DNA from 2 places in the Caballeronia sp. SBC1 genome. Region 1 is predicted to be linked to the other one. Evidence: predicted binding sites of a transcription regulator. Region 1 holds the regulator's gene; the other holds the start of a gene.
The links. Region 1 encodes LexA, which represses DNA repair genes until DNA is damaged. Its sites were predicted from a motif close to ACTGTATNNNNATACAGT; they were not measured.
Positions count from the first base shown of each region.

Region 2: a site for LexA is predicted at 2,658-2,675, ahead of recA (recombinase RecA). Genes of this name have one in related genera too.

Region 1 is NZ_CP049156.1:1,635,890-1,640,960, forward strand. Features, by position in the region: gene SBC1_RS07235 (universal stress protein) at 54-560, shown strand; gene SBC1_RS07240 (DUF2939 domain-containing protein) at 704-1,342, opposite strand; gene SBC1_RS07245 (hypothetical protein) at 1,486-1,872, opposite strand; gene lexA (transcriptional repressor LexA) at 2,075-2,731, opposite strand; gene SBC1_RS07255 (sulfate ABC transporter substrate-binding protein) at 3,025-4,074, shown strand; gene cysT (sulfate ABC transporter permease subunit CysT) at 4,245-5,071, shown strand, end outside.
Region 2 is NZ_CP049156.1:716,776-721,846, forward strand. Features, by position in the region: gene SBC1_RS03095 (sensor histidine kinase) at 187-1,764, opposite strand; gene SBC1_RS03100 (response regulator transcription factor) at 1,786-2,529, opposite strand; gene recA (recombinase RecA) at 2,755-3,831, shown strand; gene recX (recombination regulator RecX) at 3,848-5,071, shown strand, end outside.

The DNA of each region.
Region 1 (5,071 bases):
ACGACCGTTTTTTCGATGCCCTTTGCTGCCGTTGTGCAGCGCGGAGAACCACCATGGCGAGCTACCGAAAAATCCTGTTGTGTTACGACGGATCCCGCGAAGGGCGTAAGGCGTTACGTGACGGCGCGAATCTCGCGCTCGACCTGAAAGCCGAAACGCATGTGCTTGCCGTTGTCGACATGCGTTCCAGCATCGCCCAAAGCGCCGGCCTTCTCACCGATATGGCGTGCGGCCGTTTCGAAGACGCCGCCCGGGACATCCTGCGCGAAGGCGTGGAATGGCTGACCGAGCGGGGCGTGCCAGCGCAGGGCCACTTTGCGTTCGGCCATCCGATCGATGAAATTGCCGGGCTCGCTCAGAGCTTGCAAGTGGATTTGGTAGTGGTGGGACATCGGTGCCGCACGGGCCTTGCACGCTGGTGGATGGGCTCGGGCAACACGCCGCTCATGGATCGGGTGTCTTGCAGCATTCTGGTGGCGGTGTCGCCGACGGGCACATCTGCCGAGCAGGAGGATGCCGCGCATGCGGCGAAACCCGCGAAAGCCGAGGCGAATGTCTGATGTGGCCACGGGCCTGCTGAGAGCGGCAGGCGGCTAAACCGGTGCCGCTTTCAGCTAGCAAGCCGGCAATCGGCAGATAGTGGTGGGCAGACAGCAGCAGCTGGACGGACAGTCCCGTTGCTGCAAGAAAGCTGACGGCTCGCCTAGTCGTCGTTCAACTCCACTGCGACCAGTTTCCACGAAAACAACCCGTAGCGCCGGAGAATGGCTGAATAGCGTGCATCGCCGGCTCCATGCTGGTAGTTCACCGCGAAAGTATCGAAACTTCGATACCCCGCCGTGGTTTGCGGCGGCGATTTTGGTGCGGACGGCGAAGCGACGGCAGGTGCCGGTTGGGCGGGCGCGGCGGGTTGGGGCGCCTGTGGGGCTCCCGGAGCACCGACAACCGCGCCGCTCGACTCGGACGGGACTGGCGGTTTCTCGCCTGGATCGCCCCTTGGCGGTATGCCATTGAGAATAGCGGCCACGCCGTCGGGCGTTGCATACGAATCGACCAGCGGGCCGATTAGCGCCGCGCCAATCATGGCGCCGATCATCGCCAACGGATTACCGCTCTTCTGTATGTCGATCTTGCGGGTCAGCAACTGGCCGACCTGGTCCTTCAGACTTTCACGCAGCAACGGAAAGTCGACGTACTGATTCACGGTTTCGGCGTCGCGTGCGTCGGCGGCGCGTTTCAACCGGTCTAGCGCGATATACGGCGACGCATAAATCACACCGAGTACGGCCACGACGGCCACAACCAACAACGTAATAACAACGGACTTGCTGGTACGGGACATACGCTAAGGGGCCTTTTGGCTGATGAAGTGGATGCGGCTCGAATGCAAGAGCAGAGACTGGAGACGACTCAACCCCTAGATGGACCGCAACGGCGCCAGAATTATCCCCGCGTTATCCCTGTAAATATCATTGCTTCTTAAAATCAGGCGAGCAATCCGCCTTCAACGCCTGCCCGCTCCTCGTCGATACAGCGGTCGATCATGCGCGATACCGCTTCAATATTGCCGACCATGATGACCCGCGACTCGCCGCGATAAACCCGCACCGGCGCACGTTGCTCGGCCTGCGTATGCACCGACGCGCTCAGCGATACCCGGGCGAACGCCGGCTGCCGCGAGGGTAGAACGGGCAGTTCGTCGAAGAGATCGGGGGTGTCAACGGGCTTCGATGTCTTGCAGGAGATCAGCGAGCGCAGATGCCGCAAACGGCCGAACTCGCGGAATTGCCGGAACGACAGTGGCGCACGTGCCGTCGGCGCGAACGATGCGGATAAAAAAGAAGTAGAAAACAGCCGGGCGAATCGTTCCATGATGTTTCTCCGATAACCGATGATCGATAACAATAGGACGCGCGCCGGTTCATCGCGAATGCGATGTCCGTCACGCTTTATAGGGCCGGAATTCAAGCACAGCGCGGCTGGAAGCGGGAACACTGGGAACACCCGGAAAATACCCGGAACATTCACCGCCGCGCTGCAAATCAGAAATCAGCAAACAAGATCAAATCAGAAATCAAAGCTCGCCGGAACGAATCAACCCGACTGCAATACCTTCCAGCGCAAAGTCGTCGCTGCCTGAGGCCACGAAGATGTTCTCGTAATCAGGATTTTCAGCGATCAGTTCGACACCGTCTGGACGACGCTTCCAGCGTTTAACCGTTACGTCGTCGCCGAGTCGCGCCACGACAATCTGCCCGTCCTTTGCCTCGTTTTTCTTCTGCACCGCAAGCAAATCACCGTCGAAGATGCCTGCGTCGCGCATGGAAAGACCGCGCACTTTCAACAGATAGTCCGGTTTGCTGGAGAACAGTGCCGGGTCGCAAGCGTAATGCTGGGAGATGTGTTCCTGCGCGAGGATCGGGCTACCGGCTGCCACGCGCCCGACCAGCGGCAAGGACAACTGCATGATGCTGGCGTGCGGCAACGTGAACTGATGAGGCCCGTCGTCAAGGCCGCCGTTGGTCAGCAAGCGAATGCCGCGCGATGAACCCGCGGCCAATTCGATCACCCCTTTACGCGCCAGCGCCCGAAGATGCTCTTCGGCGGAATTAGCGGAGCTAAAACCAAGTTCGGCTGCAATCTCGGCGCGCGTGGGCGGAAACCCCGTGCGTTCGATCGCGCGCTGGATCAGTTCGAAAACCTCTTGCTGCCGCGCAGTCAGTTTGCTCATTTTGGTCACGTGCTTTTGCCCCTTGTATGGCCGGTCGTCCACTGTATGGATGAACAGATGCCTGTAGTTTTATACAGTATTCGGCGCTTTTCAAGCTTTACTTTAAGTTCGACGTCGTCAGAACCACACACAGACCACAAAACGGTGCTGCAACGGCAGTTTGATGGCCGCAACGCCGCTTCCAGCCTTCATTAGCACTTTTTGATCTAAAAGAATGAATAACAATTATTTTTAATAATGAAAGCTCGTCGATAGACTCGGCTGCTCAAACACATAAGACGGGGAACGGGGCAATGCTGAGTCGGAATTCGGGGTGGAGTGCACGTGCAAGGAAGGTGTTTGCCACGGCGGTGATCGGGGCAGCGTCGGCGACTGGGATGATCGCGGGAACGATTTCGCAAGCGCACGCCGACACGTCGTTCCTCAATGTGTCCTACGACCCGACGCGTGAGTTGTACCAGGAATTCAATCAGGCTTTCGGCAAGAAATGGAAGGCTGAAACCGGTGAAACCGTCACGTTCAAACAATCGCACGGCGGTTCGGGCGGTCAGGCGCGCTCGGTCCTCGACGGGTTGCAGGCTGACGTAGTGACGCTGGCGCTTGCTTACGACATCGATGCGCTCGCAACCAAGGGGCTGGTTGCCCCGGACTGGCAGAAGCGCTTGCCGGACAACGCATCGCCGTACACATCGACCATCGTGTTTCTTGTGCGCAAAGGCAACCCGAAGCAGATCAAGGACTGGCCGGATCTGCTCAAGCCGGGCGTGTCTATCGTGACGCCGAATCCGAAGACCTCGGGCGGCGCGCGCTGGAATTACCTCGCGGCGTGGGCGTATGCAGAACATCTGCCTGGCGGCAATGCAACGACCGCGAAGGACTTCGTGACGAAGCTCTATAAGAACGCCGGCGTGCTGGATTCGGGCGCACGGGGCGCCACCACCAGTTTCGTACAACGCGGACAGGGCGACGTGTTGATCGCCTGGGAAAACGAGGCGTTCCTGTCGTTGAAGGAATTTGGCTCGGACAAGTTCGAGATTGTGGTGCCGTCGGTGAGCATCCTGGCCGAGCCGCCGGTGGCGGTCGTCGACAAGGTCGTGGATCGTCACGGTACGCGCAAGCTGGCTGAGGCGTACCTCAAGTATCTGTATAGCGAGGAAGGCCAGGAGATCGCGGCGCGCAATTTCTATCGGCCGCGTTCCACGGCAGTTCCTGCCGCGCTGACGAAGCAGTTCCCGAAGATCAAGCTTTACACCATCGACGACTCGTTTGGTGGCTGGACCAAGGCGCAAAAAACGCATTTCGCCGATGGCGGCGTGTTCGATTCGATCTATCAGCCGCAGTAAGCATAGCGGCTCGAAAGGCAGCATCGCCGGCGCTTTTGCGCTCGCGGTGCTGTAGTCGTAAAGAAGAAGCAACGAACAACACTACGGCCGCACAGACGGCCTTGAAATCAACCCGAAGCTCGACCCCGAAGCGCCGTCCCCGCGGCGCGGCGGAACTGGATGATTCACGCATGACGACCTTCACTTTCCGTAAGCCCAGCGCACTGCCGGGCTTCGGCCTGACGCTTGGGATCACGGTGGCGTATTTGAGCCTCGTGGTGCTGATTCCGCTTGCGGCGACCTTTGCCAAGACCGCCACGCTTGACTGGGCGACATTCGTGCGCGCGGTCACGGCGCCGCGCGTGCTGGCGTCGTATCGGCTGACGTTTACAGCTGCCCTCGGTGGTGCGCTGATCAACGCCGTATTCGGTTTCCTTGTGGCGTGGGTGCTCGTGCGCTACACGTTCCCGTTCAAACGGGTGGTAGATGCTGTCGTCGATCTGCCGTTCGCGTTGCCGACTTCCGTTGCCGGCATTGCGCTTGCCGCAGTGTATGCGCCGAATGGCTGGATCGGCCAGTTTCTCGCGCCGCTCGGGATCAAGGTGGCGTTCACGCCGTTGGGCGTGCTCGTGGCGCTGACGTTTATCGGCTTGCCATTCGTGGTGCGCACCGTGCAGCCCGTGCTGGAAGATTTCGAGCGCGAGCAGGAAGAAGCGGCCGCGTGCCTTGGCGCCACGCGCTGGCTGACGTTTCGCCGCGTGGTGCTGCCGTCGCTGTTTCCCGCGATTTTGACCGGGTTCGCGCTCGCGTTCGCGCGTGCACTGGGCGAATACGGGTCGGTGATTTTCATCGCGGGCAATGTGCCGATGAAGTCCGAAATCACGTCGCTACTGATCATTACGAAGCTTGAACAGTACGACTACGCCGGGGCGACCGCGATCGCCGTGGTGATGCTGTGCGTTTCGTTCCTGATGCTGCTGCTGATCAACACGCTGCAATGGTTCCTGCAACGTCGCAC
Region 2 (5,071 bases), 920 kb from region 1:
TAGCCGCGCCGTGCAACGATTATTGGAGGGAAAACTTACGGCGTTCTGACGCGGAGGGGTAGGGCGCTAAGATCCGGTTTTGTCTTTTTGGTGCCAAAACGTCCATCAACATGCTGGCTTTTACGGCAATAAAGTACCTAACGCCTGTCTAAATTGAGTTATGCAAAAATGCCGAACGAACTTTGATCAGGGTTTGTCCCGGGCAGGATAAACCCGTTGCAAGCCCACCCGGACAAGCGTTCCGGCTTGTCGCGGCGCTTCGCTGTACACGTGATCGTCTATATCGAACGTGCCGCCGTGCATCGTTACGATCTCCCGGACGATGGCAAGACCCAGTCCGCTGCCATCGCCCTCACGTCCAAGAATGCGATAGAACCGCTCCACCACGCGCGTACGTTCCGCTTCAGGAATGCCTAGCCCCGTGTCCTCCACGTCGAGAAAGACGTGCCGCGTGTCGGACTCGTTAGTGCGCACGCGGACCGTGATTCGGCCTCCGGGCGGGGTGTAGCGAATGGCGTTATCGATAAGATTCGACAGCATTTCGCGCAACATCACCGCGTTGCCTTCAACCTCGACCGGATGTGGCGGCTCCTCATAACCAATGTCCATCCGTTTGGCCAACGCCGCCTGCACCCAGTCGCGGACAGCGAGCCGCGCGAGATCGGTCAACTCCACGCGCGAGAAAATTTGCCCCGACATCCGGTTCTCCGCTCGAGCCAGCGCGAGCAGTTGCGTCACGAGCCGCGCCGCGTGCTCGGAACTCGTCGCTATCTGTTCAAGCGAGCGCTGCACTTCCGCCGATACATCCTGCCGCAACGCAAGCTCTGCCTGCGTCCTCAAGCCCGCAAGCGGCGTTTTCATCTGATGCGCGGCGTCCGCTATAAACCGCTTCTGCAACTGCATGTTCTGCTCGAGCCGGTTGAGCAGATCGTTGAACGACGCCACCAACGGCGCGATTTCCGGCGGCGCGCGGCTGGCTTCGAGCGGTGAGAGATCGTCGGGACGACGGGCGCGAATATTCGCTTGCAGCGCGTGCAGCGGCGCGAGCCCGCGCGACAACCCGAACCAGACAAGAACGATAGCCAGCGGCAAGATCACGAACTGCGGCAGGATCACGCCCTTGATGATGTCGTTGGCTAACTGGCTGCGTTTATCGAGCGTTTCGGCCACCTGGACCAGCACCGGATGAGCGAGCGTTGGCGCTTCCACCGTCGTATAAGCGACGCGAATGTCGTTGCCTCGCAGCACATCGTCACGAAATTCCACGATGCCGGGCTGCGGCCGGTCATCGTCGTGAGGCAGGGGCATATCGGCGTCGCCGCCTACCAGCTCGCCGCGCGTGCCCAGCACCTGGAAAAACACGCTGTCCACGTTATCCGCGCGCAGGAAGTCGCGCGTGGCGTTCGGCAGGCGTAATTCCGCGACGCCGTTCACTGGCGCGATCTGCCGCGCGAGCACGTACGCATCCGTCTCCAGCGCGCGGTCGAACGGCCCATTGGCAATCGACTTGGCGACGAGATACGTGACCGCAATGCTCATTGGCCACAGCAGTAGCAGCGGCGCGAGCATCCAGTCCAGGATTTCGCCGAATAGCGAACGCGGCGCGGGCTCCCCGTCCGGCTCAAGCTCGTCGGGCGGTGCGAACGGATTCGCGTAACGCGCGTCGCGGGAAGCGTCGGGGTCGGCTTCGGGCAAATCCGCCGAAGCACGTGACAGCTCGCGCAACGCCGGAGCGGAGCGCTCGGGGGATGCTGGCGAGCCCATGGCGTAGTTACTCGTGGTTGCTTACTTATGCGGCAGACTGGGCGAGACAGGCTCGTCGGCGTTTGCCGGGGAGGGCGGTACAGAAGTGGCCACCGCGGCAACGGCTTTTTCAAGGCTATAGCCTAACCCGCGAACGGTTATGATCCGCGCCCCGCCGGGCTCGATTTTTTTTCTTAGCCGATGGACATAGACTTCGATCGCGTTATTGCTGACTTCCTCGCCCCACTCGCAAAGGTGGTTGACGAGCTGTTCCTTCGACACCAACCGGCCAACCCGTTGCAACAAGACTTCGAGCACGCCGAGTTCGCGTGCAGATAATTCGATGACCTGGTCGTTGATGGACGCGAGGCGCCCGACCTGATCGAACGAAAGCGCGCCGTGTTTGACGACTGTGGGACCGCCACCCGCGCCCCGCCGCGTAAGGGCGCGCACGCGGGCTTCTAGTTCGTTCAGTGCGAACGGTTTGGCCATGTAGTCGTCGGCGCCAAGGTCGAGGCCTTTGACGCGTTCGTCGACACTGTCGGCGGCCGTCAGGATGAGCACGGGCATCTGGGAATTGCGGGCTCTGAGGCGTCTCAGGACCTCCAGTCCGGACATCATGGGCAGGCCCAGATCAAGGATCAAAAGGTCGAAAGTTTGTAGCGACAGTGCGTTGTCCGCGTCCACGCCGTGCCGCACATGATCCACGGCATAGCCCGATTGGCGGAGTGATCGAATGAGACCATCCGCGAGTATGCTGTCGTCTTCGGCAATGAGGATTCGCATCGTAGTGTGCGCAAAAAGCATTGCCGGCACCGCAATTCGCCCGGCGCGGCGGTCTCCAGGTGTAGTGGTGTTCGCAAGGGTCGAACGTGGCGCTGAAACTACGCGCTTCGATCGGACTTGCAAAAATACCTGTTTTTTTATACAGTGTCTGCAGCAGTGCGCCCGGCCGGAAAAAAGTCCCAAGGGCATGCGCCAGACGCCGTTCATCATAGCAAAGGACGATTCATGGAAGATAGCAAGAAAGGCCCGGGCGGGATGTCTGCAGAGAAGAGCAAGGCGCTTGCCGTCGCGCTCGCGCAGATCGAGAAGCAATTCGGCAAGGGGTCGATCATGCGACTCGGCGCTGGCGAAGCCATTGAAGACATTCAAGTGGTGTCAACCGGCTCGCTCGGACTGGATATTGCGTTGGGCGTTGGCGGCTTGCCGCGTGGACGCGTAGTGGAAATCTACGGTCCGGAATCGTCGGGCAAGACCACGCTGGCGCTGCAAGTGATTGCGGAGATGCAGAAGGTCGGTGGCACGGCGGCATTTATCGACGCGGAACACGCGCTCGACATCGCTTACGCGCAAAAGCTTGGCGTGAGTCCGTCGGACCTGCTGATCTCGCAGCCGGACACGGGTGAGCAAGCGCTGGAAATCTGCGATGCGCTCGTGCGCTCGGGTTCCATCGACATGATCGTGATCGACTCGGTCGCGGCACTGGTGCCAAAGGCTGAAATTGAAGGCGAAATGGGCGACTCGTTGCCTGGTTTGCAGGCACGTTTGATGTCGCAGGCGCTGCGCAAGCTGACCGGCACGATCAAGCGTACGAACTGCTTGGTGATCTTCATTAACCAGATCCGCATGAAGATTGGCGTGATGTTCGGCAATCCGGAAACCACCACGGGTGGTAACGCGTTGAAGTTCTACGCATCGGTGCGTCTGGACATTCGTCGTATCGGTTCGATCAAGAAGAACGACGAAGTGATCGGCAACGAAACACGCGTGAAAGTGGTGAAGAACAAGGTTGCGCCGCCGTTCCGTGAAGCCATCTTTGACATCTTGTACGGCGAAGGTATTTCGCGTCAGGGCGAAATCATTGACCTGGGCGTGCAGGCCAAGCTGGTCGACAAGGCAGGCGCCTGGTACAGCTATAACGGCGAACGGATTGGTCAGGGTAAGGACAACGCACGCGAATTCCTGCGTGAGAATCCTGAAATGGCGCGTGAAATTGAAAACAAGATTCGCGAGTCGCTAGGCGTCAATGCAATGGCCGACGCAGTCGCACCGGGTGTTGCCGAAGTGGCGGATGAAGAAGAATGAGTTTTAGGCGGTAAAAATGATGCGCAGCAAGAGCCGGTTCGGATCGAAGACCGATCGCGATTCAAATCGTGACGCGGAGCAGGACGTGAAGGAAGATCCGGACGGCTCGAAGTCCATAAGCGACGAGGACGAAAGTCCCGACGCCGAGGAAGGAGTCGACCGCTACGAACGAAGCAGCGATCGATACCGCGCAGCAGCAGGCGAACGCGCCGGTGCGGAGAAATCTGCGTCGGCGCGTCGTTCGTTTGGAAACAGCTTCTCGAAGAGCGGTGGGGTTTCCGGCGAGAAGAGTGGGAGCGGTGGATTTAAGGGCGGTGGGTTTTCCAGCGGCAAGAGCGCTGGCAGTGGCGGCAGTAGCAGCGGCAGCAGCTTCGCCAGCAAAAGCAGCTTTGGACGCTCGGGTGGTTCGAGCGCGTCCGCGTCATCTGGCAGCAGCAAGGCTGAGGCGATCGCCGCGAGTCTGCAGGCTGCGGCTGCGGGTGAAACCACGCAGGAGGACCACGAGCCGGTGTTCGAACGGTCGAGTGATCGTGCGTATCCGAAACGTGGGTCGTTTGGCGGCGGGGCGTCGGCGCGGTCGGCGTCGGATCGCGTTTCGGCAGATGCCCCGGCTGAATACGAACGATCGAGTGATCGCAGCAAATTTGGACGTGGTGGGTTGACCGGGCGCAAAGCGTCTGGTCTAGGTACGCGTGGGAAATCTTCACCTAATCCTGCTGATGGTGAGGATGTTTTCGAGCGATCTACCGACCGAAAAACCAGCCGTCGCGCCCCGCCGAAGTCGGCAAAACCCGCTGATGAGCACAGCGTCGAAATCGCCGATATTGTGGTTGCGCCGCAAGTTGGACAGCAACAAATTGAACCCGCGCAGCCTGATTCGGTAGCTGCGTTGGACGCGGTCGACGCCGAGGAACGCTTGAGGCGCGCTCGGGCGGTGTTGGAGCAGGCACACGCAGTTGTTCAATCACAGGTCGCTCCTGCGAAAGCTGCCCGCAAATCGCAATCCAAACCTGCAGTTATTTCTCCGGGCGTGGTTGGAGAAACAGGCACCGACATAGCCGATCCATTTGAGCCCTTCGAACAGTGCGTGCCATCCGCAACACAGGCAGTTAGCGAAAGCCAAGTCGCCGAACCGGTTTATTCGCGTGGATCCACCGGACGAAGCAAAACCCCTGCAACCGACGATTCCAAGCGAAAGGGGCCGCAATTATCGTTGCGCGGCCGTGCGCTGGGTTATCTA